DNA from 2 places in the Lactococcus sp. KTH0-1S genome. Region 1 is predicted to be linked to the other one. Evidence: riboswitches for the same ligand, from Rfam matches in the RefSeq annotation. Region 1 holds a riboswitch; the other holds the start of a gene.
What was found. A riboswitch is a leader RNA that binds a small molecule or an ion and turns the genes downstream of it on or off. The one in region 1 is predicted to bind thiamine pyrophosphate.
Positions count from the first base shown of each region.

Region 2: linked by a shared signal. The riboswitch ahead of thiT (energy-coupled thiamine transporter ThiT) and the one ahead of thiM (hydroxyethylthiazole kinase) in region 1 are both predicted to bind thiamine pyrophosphate.

Region 1 covers NZ_CP195165.1:1,252,572-1,258,703, reverse strand. Annotated here, with positions in the region: gene wecB (non-hydrolyzing UDP-N-acetylglucosamine 2-epimerase) at 1-226, shown strand, start outside; gene ACRYLU_RS06165 (glycosyltransferase family protein) at 216-2,690, shown strand; TPP riboswitch at 2,792-2,894, shown strand; gene thiM (hydroxyethylthiazole kinase) at 2,975-3,727, shown strand; gene thiD (bifunctional hydroxymethylpyrimidine kinase/phosphomethylpyrimidine kinase) at 3,741-4,544, shown strand; gene thiE (thiamine phosphate synthase) at 4,534-5,190, shown strand; gene dltX (teichoic acid D-Ala incorporation-associated protein DltX) at 5,371-5,502, shown strand; gene dltA (D-alanine--poly(phosphoribitol) ligase subunit DltA) at 5,527-6,132, shown strand, end outside.
Region 2 covers NZ_CP195165.1:309,642-315,773, forward strand. Annotated here, with positions in the region: gene ACRYLU_RS01585 (aminoacyl-tRNA deacylase) at 1-462, opposite strand, end outside; gene thiT (energy-coupled thiamine transporter ThiT) at 555-1,103, opposite strand; TPP riboswitch at 1,150-1,249, opposite strand; gene ACRYLU_RS01595 (MetQ/NlpA family ABC transporter substrate-binding protein) at 1,832-2,692, shown strand; gene ACRYLU_RS01600 (MetQ/NlpA family ABC transporter substrate-binding protein) at 2,836-3,696, shown strand; gene ACRYLU_RS01605 (MetQ/NlpA family ABC transporter substrate-binding protein) at 3,813-4,673, shown strand; gene ACRYLU_RS01610 (MetQ/NlpA family ABC transporter substrate-binding protein) at 4,692-5,552, shown strand; gene ACRYLU_RS01615 (methionine ABC transporter ATP-binding protein) at 5,656-6,132, shown strand, end outside.

The DNA of each region.
Region 1 (6,132 bases):
TTTCTTAGGAATTCCAGTGCTTGTTTTACGTGATACAACTGAAAGACCCGAAGGTATACTGGCTTGTACTTTAAAACTTGTGGGGACTTCAAAAGAAAATATTGTTAATGAGACTCGGACTTTACTGACAGACAAGACTAAATATGAAAGGATGTCAGGGAGTAAGAATCCTTATGGTGATGGTACGACTTCCTTACAGATTATTAATATCCTAAATGAAAAATAAAAAAATTAATCTAAAGTCTTTCCAGTCTGTTTGTCTCATTTTTATCTTTCTTTTTAATTTTGAGTTCATTTTTCGCTTATCAAATTTTACATCTAGAGAAAAATTCTATACCATTCTATTTTTTGTGGCTCCATTGATGCTTAGCTCATTTTTTATCATTATGGATAGCGAAAAAATTCCGAATTCAGTCAGAAATTTGAGTATTCTCGGTGTCTTTGGTTTCCTGATGTATGGTTCCAATCGCTTAATCGTTTCCTTAACTTACCTCATAGGTGGGGAACATGCTGTTCCGCAGTTATTTTCCTTCCGATTTTTGATTGCTTTCTTCATTTTACTTTGTTGTGCTTTAGCTTATTATGTTTCAACAAAGAAGAGGTTAATTTATAAATTAGCAACATTGATTGCTTCTTTGTGGTTTCTTACATTGCCAATTATAACGATTCAATTCATTATTAAATTCTTGGTTGAACATCAGGGGTTTGATTTCTCGATTGTCAGTAATATGGATATCAGGTATCTTATCGTACCATTTATGCCAATCATGTATTTGAGTTTTTGTAAATTTAGTGGGATTGATGCCAAACAATTAGGAAAGAATATCAAATACACGGTTTATGTGCTCTTAGTTGTCTACATCGTTGCATTAATCGTTTATTCAGGAACTCAAGTAAATATTACCTTTAATTTTGCTCAAGAAGGTTTCTTTAATAGTATTGAGCTTAATTATAATGTCTTTTTGGCTCACTGGATAGAAGGATTGACTGTATTTTCTCAATTCGTCCTACCAATTATTGCTTTTGCTTTAGTTATTGGATATAAGGGAGAAAAATCAAAGAAAAAGATACTGTCATTAAAACCAATTTATGTATTAATACTGGTTGTTCTGGGAGTTTATGCTTATCTTTTCCTTCTTAATCCACCGACTAATTTTATTCATTTTAATAACAAAATCTTCAATAGTTATTTTGCACTACAAATTTTTGAAGTTGTTGTGATTATGCTTTTGACAATCTATACAGGTTTGAAAAAATTTATCAGACCAAGAACCAAGATATTGCTATATATTGGTTCAAGCTTGCCTTTCCTCTATTTATATATTGTAAGATATCATTATTGGAAACAAAGTTATTTGGTTTTTGATATTTTTGACCGTATCAATTATATTTTCTTTATTTTTTCAGTTTTCGTATTTCTTTACTATACGGTAGAAGTCGTTATTTTATGGTATTCATACAATAAAAGACAAAAGATAACGGCATTAGATTTCAAAGATGAGAAAATAAAAAAACAATTTCATATTTATGTTTTGATTCCGTGTTTGAATGAAGAATCGGTTATTCAAACGACTTTGAAAAGTATTTTGAAAAATAATTATGAGAATTTGGTAGTGACTGTTATTGATGATGCAAGTGATGATCGGACCTTAGAAAAAATTTCTGAAATTCAAGATTCTCGATTGAATGTTCTAAGACGTATTAAACCTAATGCGCAAAAAGGAAAAGGGACGGCTTTGAATTGGGCTTATTATCAAATTAGTGAGCAAATTCAAGAAGCTGGAATTGCTCCGGAGGATGTTCTTATTGCGATAATTGATGCCGATACAAAACTTGATAACAATTATTTTGAAAAAGTAAATATGGCTTTCAATCATGATGCTAAGCTTACTGGTTTACAATCCAAGGTTCGTGTTGCCAATTTGCTTAAAGATGCTTCACAAGACTTGGAATTTTCTGAAATTATCAATGCGACACAGATGTTTCGGACTTTGACCAATACAGTTGCTTTTGGTGGAAATGGGCAGTTCTGTAAATTAAGTACTCTTCAGGCATTGAATGAAGAGCCTTGGACAGATTCACTTGTTGAAGATTTTGATTTATCAACTCGTCTCTTTCTGTCAGATATTGAAGTTAAAAATGCTCAATTCGATGATATTTACATTGAACAAACAGGGATTATCAATGATAATGAGGCTTTGGTTAAACAACGAGTGCGGTGGGCACAGGGAAATATTCAATCTTCAAAATATATTTTGCCGACGATTCGGTCAAAAAAATTGCAGAATAAACAGAAGTTTGAATTATTGATGACCCTACTGAAACCTTGGCTAATGGGAATTGAATATATCATTGTAATTTATACACTGATTATGATTGTTAATTCTGCTATCCTATCAGGGATTACTCAATCACTTAAAATTGTTGTTGTGCTTTTTATCGTGATGTCAATTTATATTATCTTTGTGAATTTTGTATGGGCTATTCTTTATAACAAAGGAAAATCTCAAGAAAAAACAAGGGTGTGGGATCTAGTGAAAGATACGGTTAATCTGACGAAATTTCTACTTATTTTAACTCAAATTTATCCGCAGTCAGCCATTCGATATTTCAACTCTAAAAATGATTGGGTAAAAACTAATCGTCAAGAAGAAAGTGTTGACCCTCATATTGATGAGCATAAAAAATAAGAAAAACCTGCCTTTTGGGCTAGGTTTTTTCTTTTGTAGATTTGCGAAATTAGTTTTTTTAGTTTAAATATGTTAGAGTAGTTGTAGTTTTAAAAATAAATCTATCACACAATGGGTACTGGTAAAAACTAAAATTACCGGTTGAGAAAGACCATCAGACTTGAACAGGTTAAGACCTGCGTAAGAATGTGTCCGAGTTTTAATTGTATTTTCTTTATGAAAATCTTTTAGCTTACTTTCTTATCATACTAGAGCCCTCCTTGTGTCTATAAAGGAGTTTTTTGATGCCAATTTTAGAAAAGATTCAAGAAAAACAACCACTTATCTTAAATTTAGCGAATTTTGTAACTCCACAAAGAGTTGCAGATGCGATTAGTTTTGCTGGTGGTTCACCATTAATGACTGCAGAAATTTCAGAAAGTGAAACTTTAGTTGAAATTGCAGATGCTGTAGTGGTTAATATTGGTACCATTTCAGAAAAGGATTATCCGCTTTTTCTGACTATTTGTCAGTTAGCAAATCAAAAGCACAAACCCTTAATTTTGGACCCAGTTGCTGTCAATGTCCCTTTTAGAGCAAATTTTGTCAAAAGATTAATGCAAGAGGTGAAATTTGATATCATTCGTGGGAATTCAGCAGAAATTGCTTGGTTTGCTGATAAAGAGAGCTTGAACAAAGGAATTGATGCACTTGAGTCAAATTTAGGAGTTGAGCACGCGCGAGTTGCTGCTCAAAAAACAGGTGCAGTCATTGTTCAAACTGGAAAAGTTGATGTTATTTCTAATGGGTTTGAGGAATTATTTGTTGAAACTGATAGTCCATTTTTCAAAATTAATGTTGGCTGTGGGGATATGTTGTCAGCAATTGTTGGAACTTTTGCGGCCGTATCTGATGATTTATTTAAGGCCGCTCATGAAGCGACAGAATTCTTCGGTGAATCTGGTGTGAAAGCTACTGAGCAAGTAGAAAATCTACCAGGAAATTTTGTGAATCGTCTTCTTGATAAAATTTATCAAGCGACGCAAGAGGTTATGTAAGGGAGAAAAAGAAATGATTGATGTTTCTCAAGTTGTGACAATCGCTGGAATTGATTCTTCTGGTGGGGCTGGTATAAATGCCGACCTGAAAACTTTTCATAATCAAAAAGTATATTCGGCAACGATTGTGACAGGGTTGACAGCGCAAAATACCTATGGGGTACAAGAAATTTTACCGACAAATAAGGCTTTTATTTTGGCTCAATTTGACTCAGTATTTTCTGATTTGGAAATTTCGGCAGCTAAAACGGGGGCACTTTTTGATACTGCTCAAGTTGAAGCGGTAATTCAAGGCTTGAAAAAATATAAACCGAAGCATTTGCTGGTTGATCCGGTAATGGTGGCTAAAGGCGGGGCAATTCTTTTGACAAGAGAAGCCATTGATTTGATAAAAAATGAATTGTTACCTTTAGCAGAATTGGTCACTCCCAATTTGGAAGAGGCAGAGGTTATGTGTGGCTATAAAATTACTGACGAAAAGGAAATTTTAAAAGCCCTTCATGATATTCAAAAGTTAGGTGCTAAAAATGTGCTGATTAAAGGGGGACATGGTAATGGAGAACTGGTCAGAGATTATTTATTGATGACAGATGGTTCTGTCAGTACTTATGACTCTAAAAGATTACTGACAGAAAGGACACACGGAACCGGAGATACACTTTCTTCTTATATTACAGCTCATTTAGCTTTAGGAGATGATTTAAAAGAAGTGATGCCAAAAGCTAAATTATTTATTACTGAAGCTATTTCACAAACAATTAATGTTGGTCACGGTCATGGACCGTTGAACCATTGGGTGACAATTAATGAAAAATAAAATTTTAGACCTGAGAGCGTATTTTATTGCTGGCCCACAAGATTTTCCAAAACTTTCAATTGATGATTCAGTCAATAAAATTTCTGTAATCATAAAAAGTGGAGTAACGGTTTATCAATTTCGTGATAAGGGAACAATTTATAAAAATAAAAATCAACGATTAGAAGTAGCGAAAAGACTACAAGAAGTAGCTCAGAAAGCGGTTGTTTCTTTTATTGTGAATGATGATGTTGAATTGGCATGCGAATTGTCAGCTGACGGGATTCATGTCGGGCAAGACGATGATTCTGTCAGTAAAATTCGTGAGCTGATTGGCCAAGAAATGTGGGTAGGACTTTCTGTCAGTAATGACATGGAATTAGAAAGGGCACAAAAGAGTGGGGCTGACTATTTGGGAATTGGTCCAATTTATCCAACGAATAGCAAGTCCGACGCAGCAGAACCAATTGGGATTAACCATTTAAGAAAAATGCTTGAGCATAATCAATTACCCACTGTTGGAATTGGTGGAATTACTCAAAGTTTACTGACAGAATTATCAGAAACTAAACTTGGTGGTGTTGCAGTAATTTCTTTGTTGACAGAGGCCGAAAACCCTGAAAAAGTGGTTAAAATTATTAAGCAAAAAATTATGCAAAAAGACTGACGTACCCTTAAAAATACACAAATAAAAAATGAACCCGTTTTCTTTTCTAAACAAAGTTTAAACTTACAGAAATGTAAGTTTTTTTTGTTCAATTAATGTTATAATCAGAGTCGTAAATGATATGAGATTAACTGAGCATTCTAAAAATCTCTTATTATTTTATATTTAAAAGGAGTTCCAATGGACAAGAAAAAAGAAATTCGTCTATTTTTGGCTAAAACAGTATTTTACTTTATAATTATTTTAATTCTGCTCTATCTTTATTCCTACAGTCATACTGGCGGAGCGCACTTTATCTATAACGAATTTTAGAGAGAATTATCAAAGGAGTTAATTATGAAATTATTAGAACAAATTTTTGAAATTGCAAAAAATGAACCAGACCTTATCGTACTTGCCGAGCGTGAGCAGAAATTTACTTACCGTCAATTATTTACCGCGGTTTCACATATTTCAGAACAAATCAATGAACGTAATTTGAATCAGCGTCCAATCTTGATTTTCGGTAAAAACGATTTTATCACTTTAGCAGCCATGCTTGCGACAAATTTAACTGGTCACGCTTATATTCCTGTTGATGCTCACACACCATTTGAGCGGACAGAAATGATTAAATCAGCGGCAAAACCAGCGGCGGTACTCACAACAGTTGAGCTGTCAGCAGATTTTGAAGCACTTTTTACTGACAGAATTTCTCTTGAACTTACTGACCAGATTTTGACTGACAAACTTCCAGCACTTGATTTTTCTAAAGCAGTTTCTGGAGATGACAGCAATTATATTATTTATACTTCTGGAACAACAGGAGTACCAAAAGGTGTTGAAGTCAGTCATGATAATCTTGTGACTTTCACCAATTGGATGAACAATGATTTTATGAAAATTGAAAATAATCAGATCTTGTCACAAGCCCTTTACAGCTTTGATTTATCAATTTTCAGT
Region 2 (6,132 bases), 940 kb from region 1:
GACAAATTGAGCATGAACAAAGTCAGCAAGGACTTTAGGAGCGATTTTTATGCTACGCCCAACTTCGCCAGCTGAACAAACGATAAAGTCGTGCTCTAAGGCAATAGAATCAATAAAAATTGGGAATTTTTTATTTTGCCAAATCCCCACAGGATTATTTGCACCGTGAATATAACCTGTCGTTTTTTGCAAGTCTTTTTGAGGAATCATGCTTACTTTTTTATTGCCCGAAACTTTGGCCAATTTTTTTTCTGATAAATGCTCTGTCAGTGGAAGAATGCCAATGACAGGGCCAGTTTTATCGCCGATTAGTGCTAGTGTTTTATAAATATCACTGCGACTGATATCCTCAGGGAGGCTATTACTTTCTAAAGCGTTAATAGCAAGTCCAGTATGCTCAATTTTTGCCTTATCAAGAATTTGTTCTACAAGTGTTTTCTTTAATTTTTGCTTTTTAGACATAGCTTTATTATAGAAGAATTTGTGCTGACTGACAAGATAAAGTAATTTTACTGACAGATTTTATTTTTTGTAAAAGTTACTGACAGATTTTATTAGTAATTGCTATAAATGAAAAGTTTAGGGAATTTTTTGACGAAAATGATCAAAATGACAAATGCAGCAATAGCCGTTAAGATTCCGCTGATTCCATTGACGGCAAGAGAATAAGCCACGGCTCCCCAACCTTTCCAAGCGTATTGGCTCCAGAAAATGATTCCGGCAATAAAATGGAAGAAGTATTTAAGAAGAACAGCAACAAAAGTTCCCAAAAGAACTGGTGCAAGTTTTAGAGGGGCTGTTTTTTGGCGGAAAAGTCCAGCAATTCCAAGTGAAACAGGGGCGATGAGATATTCAAGAAAAGCTTGAGACAAGGTTAAAATATAAGCGTGTCCAGTAATCATTGACAGAATTCCCCAGATTAATCCACCGACAAGTCCAGCTGTTAGGCCGCGACGAAAACTGAGAATAAGAATTGGGATACAGGCGATTTCAACAATAATCCAGCCATAAACAGTATTTGGAATAAGACTAATGATGAAGGCGAGGGCCGCCATGAAGGCAATTTCCGTTAACAAACGGACATTGAACTTAGAATTAGACATAAAAAAACTCCTTTTTGATGCGCACAAAAGGAGGGTTAGAAATTAGACATTTGTCTTAACACATTCCTACGCTGGCATTACCCAGATCAGGTCAGATGGTATTTCTCGCTACTGACAGTTTTGTCAATAGACCCATTGTGCAAATATTTATTTTTACTCATTAAGTTTAGCACATTTTAAGTTGAAAAGCATTTTTTTAAGATTGTTAATCTATTTTATAAATTAAACTTAAAAAATATTTAAGGCAACATAAAAAATCAATAATTCAAAAAAAACGAAAGTCTGTTAGAATAAGTCTATACACAAATTCGGACAAAATAAAAGCGGTCGAGTAAGTAATTGTGAAGGTCAGCACAGAGAGCTTGTAGCGGTGAGAGCAAGCCTGAGTGAAGCAATGAAAATGGCTTGATAAGCGTAGCAAGAGTGAGGTTTAACTAAGCTCTTGACGGAATGGTTCTCGTTATTGAACTTGAAAGTTGCCTTTGGGACCTGAAAATTTTCAGTGAACTAAAAAGTGCTTAAATCAAGAATGGTACCACGATATAGCTCGTTTCTTTATATGAAATGAGCTATTTTTATTTAGCATGAGCGCTTTATCTTGAAGAATTTGTTTAGATTTAGAAAAATTAACAGGTGCACGGTTAATTTTTCTAATAGATGTAAAAAGTTTATCAAAAGGGGAATAATTGATTTTGAAAAATAAATCAATTAGAAAAAAGGGAGAAGAAATGAATCCAAGAAACAGAAATATTTTAATTGTCGTTATTGTTGTTGTAATTGTTGCTATCGCTGCATTTTTCGGTTTTAATCATAAATCTGGTGGAAGTAAAACGGCAAATAAAACTGTGAATATTGGAATAATGACAGGAACAAAAGAAGATGATGCCATTTGGTCAACTGTTTCTAAAACAGCTAAAGATAAATATGGAATTACTTTAAAATTCACTCATTTTACAGATTATACACAACCAAATACAGCTTTGAAAAACGGCGATATTGATTTGAATGCCTTCCAACATTATGCTTTCTTGAATGCTTGGAATAAAGCTAATGACGGTGATTTGAAAGCAATTGGTAATACAACAATTTCACCCATTCGCCTTTATTCTAAAAAAATTACTTCATTGAGCCAAATTAAATCAGGAGATACAATTGCAGTACCTAATGACGCTTCAAATGAAAGTCGCGCACTTTATGTCTTGAAGAATGCTGGTTTGATTGGCCTTTCTGTCTCAGGTGACACACTTGCAACGGTTAAAGATATTAATTCAAATCCAAAAAATTTGGTCATTAAAGAATTAGATGCGGCACAAACACCGCGTGCGCTTGATTCAATTACAGCGGCAGTAATTAATGACGATTTTGCAACAACAGCAAAATTAACGGTTGAAGAGTCTATTTATACTGAACCTGTAAACAAAGATAGCGAGCAGTGGATTAATATTATCGTTGCAAATAAAAAAGATGCTAATAACAAAATTTATAAAGAAGTTGTCAAAGCCTACCAAACTGAAGCAACGAAAAAAGCAATTGAGAAAGCTTATCCTGATAAGAGAAAAATTGCTGCTTGGGGATTAAAACTCGACTAAGTAATTTCGTTAAAAAGTAACGGTTAGGTGAAAACTTTGGAAATTTCTACTTTAGAAATTTCTGCCTTAGGGCTAATAAATTTTACTGACAGAAGACTCAAACTGATTACGAACGGTTTGGTCAGTAGAAATTGGAGAAGATTATGAATCCTAGAAATCGTAATATAATTATTGGAATAATTGTTGTTGTTATTGTAGCTATTGCTGCATTTATCGGCTTTGGTCAAAAATCTCAAGCAAATAAAACGGTAAATAAAACAGTGAAAATTGGGATAATGACAGGAACAAAAGAAGATGACAGCATTTGGCAAACGGTATCTAAAACTGCTAAAGATAAATATGGAATTACTTTGAAATTTACACACTTTACGGATTATACTCAGCCAAATACAGCATTGAAAAATGGCGATATTGACTTAAATGCCTTTCAACATTATGCTTTTTTAAAAGCATGGAATAAAGCAAATAATGGCAATTTAGTGGCGATTGGGGATACAGTGATTTCGCCAATCAGTGTTTACTCAAAACAACTCAAAAATATTTCAGATATCAAAGAGGGTGGGACCATTGCGGTACCAAATGATGCTTCTAACGAAAGTCGTGCCCTTTATGTCTTGAAGTCTGCGGGATTAATTAAATTGGATGTTTCTGGTCAAACACTGGCGACGGTCAAAGATATCACATCAAATCCAAAAAATTTGGTCATTAAAGAACTTGATGCTTCACAAACTGCGCGTGCTTTAGATTCAGTCGATGCAGCAGTTATCAATAATAATTATGCCGTTACTGCTGGTTTAAAGAAATCTGATGCCATTTTTACAGAACCAGTTAATAAAGATAGCCAACAATGGATTAATATTATTGTTGCTAATAAAAAAGATGAAAACAACACTGTTTATAAAGATGTTGTCAAAGCTTATGAAACAGAAGCAACCAAAAAAACTATTGCTAAAGCTTATCCGGACAAGAGTACAATTCCTGCGTGGGGCTTGAAATTAAAATAATTGTTTTTAATACTCAAATAAGTCTCTCTTCATTGAGAGGCTTATCGTTCAAAGAAGGTCTGAACACTTGTGAAATAGAATATTTTATAAGTATTCAGTAGAATTTGGGGGAAAATTTGAATCCGAAAAATAGAAATATTATTGTTGCACTTGCAGTGATTATCGTTGTTGCTTTGGTTGCTTTCTTTAGTTTAAATCATCAAGCAAGTAAAAAATCAACCGCTCAAAAAACAGTTAAGGTTGGAATCATGAGTGGGGACAAGCAAGATCAAGAGGTCTGGAAATCAGTAGCTAAAACCGCCAAAGAAAAATATGATTTAAAGCTAAAATTTGTTTATTTTTCTGATTATAATCAACCTAATGAAGCACTTCTTTCGGGAGATATTGATGTCAATGCCTTTCAATCTTATAATTATGTGAAAACTTGGAATAAAGCACATAAGAGTGATATTGTGGCAGTAGGAAATACTTATATTACACCAATGCACATTTATTCAAAAGAAGTCAGCAAATTGACAGATTTAAAAGAAGGGTCAACCGTTGCAATACCAAATGATGCTTCAAATGAAAGTCGGGCATTGTTCGTGCTCCAAAGTGCAGGTTTGATTAAATTGACAACAAGTGATTCTAGCAAATTAGTTGGTCTGCCAGATATCACAGAAAATCCGCATCAATTGAAATTCAAAGAAGTGGATGCAAGCCAAACACCGCGTGCGCTTGATTCTGTTGCTTTGTCAGTGGTTAACTATAATTATGCAACAGCAGCTAGCTTGCCAAATTCTGAGTCTGTCTATATGGAACCTCTCAACAAAACTTCTGCTCAGTATATTAATTTTATTGCTGTGACAAGTAAAGAAAAAAATAATAAAGTTTACAAAGAAGTTGCCAAGGCTTATGCTTCAAAAGCGACAGAAAAAGCAATCCAAGAACAATATCCAGATGGCGGAGAATTGCCAGCTTGGAACTTGAAACTTTGAAAATGAAAGGTTTTATTTATGAATCCAAGAAATCGAAAAATTCTTTTTGGAAGTTTGCTTTTGCTGGTTATTATCGTGGGTCTAATCACTTTTACTTTAAGACAGGGAAAGAGCAAATCTACTTCTGTCAGTAAAATCGTAAAAATAGGTTTGATGCCTGGTGGAAAACAAGAAGATGCCATTTGGAAACAAGTTCAAAAAAATGCTAAAGACCAATTTGGGATTACTTTAAAATTTGTCAATTTTACTGACGGAGATCAGCCCAATAAAGCTTTGGCTAACCATGAAGTGGACCTCAATGCCTTTCAACATTACGCTTACTTGAAATCATGGAATAAAGCTAATAATGGAAATATCGTATCAATTGGTGATACAATTATTACGCCGATTCATTTGTATTCGACAAAGTATAAAAATGTAACGGAAATTCCTGATAAAAGTACGATTGCTATCCCAAATGATGTTACCAATGAAAGTCGTGCCCTTTATGTTTTAAAAAATGCAGGACTCATTAAACTTGATACTTCTAGAGGAGCATTAGCAACGGTTAAAGATATCAGAGATAATCCTAAAGGCTTAATTATCAAAGAAATTGATGCAAGTCAAACCCCACGTGCGCTTGATTCTGTTGCTGCAGCAGTTATTAATTATAATTTTGCTATTTCAGCAAAAATTTCTGAGAAAGAATCAATCTATCAAGAACCTTTAAATGAAGATTCAGCTCAATGGATTAATTTTATTGCGGCAAATCAGTCTGATAAAAATAATAAAGTTTATAAAGAAGTGGTCAAGGCTTATGAGCAAAAAAATATCGCTGATACCATTAAAAAAGAATATCCAGATGGTGGAGAACTCCCCGCTTGGAATTTAAAATTGTAACTAAGAAAACTCGTCAGAGACGAGATTTTCTGTCAGTACTGACAAAAGAGAAAATAACTTTGTCAGTACTGACAGAGAATGAAAAAAGATAAAGGAAAACAAGATGACAGCAATTATTGAATTAAATAATCTTTCTGTACAATTTCATCAGAAAGGACGATTAGTCACAGCAGTAAAAGATGCTACTTTACACATTGAAAAAGGGGATATTTATGGAGTAATTGGTTATTCTGGAGCTGGTAAATCAACTTTGGTCAGAACCATTAATCTCCTTCAAAAACCGACCAAAGGTCAAATTGTGATTAATGGTGAGAAGATTTTTGATAGTGAAAATCCTGTAAAATTTACTGGCGCGAAATTACGTGAGTTTCGTCAAAAGATTGGGATGATTTTTCAACATTTTAATCTTTTAAGTGAAAAAACCGTTTTTAATAACGTGGCTTTTGCTTTACAACATAGCCAAATTGAAGATAAAAACGGGAAAAAACGTTATCTTACAAAAAAGGAAAAAACGGATAAAGTGACCGAATTATTAAAATTGGTTGATTTAGAAGAGCTTTCTGATAAGTATCCAGCTCAG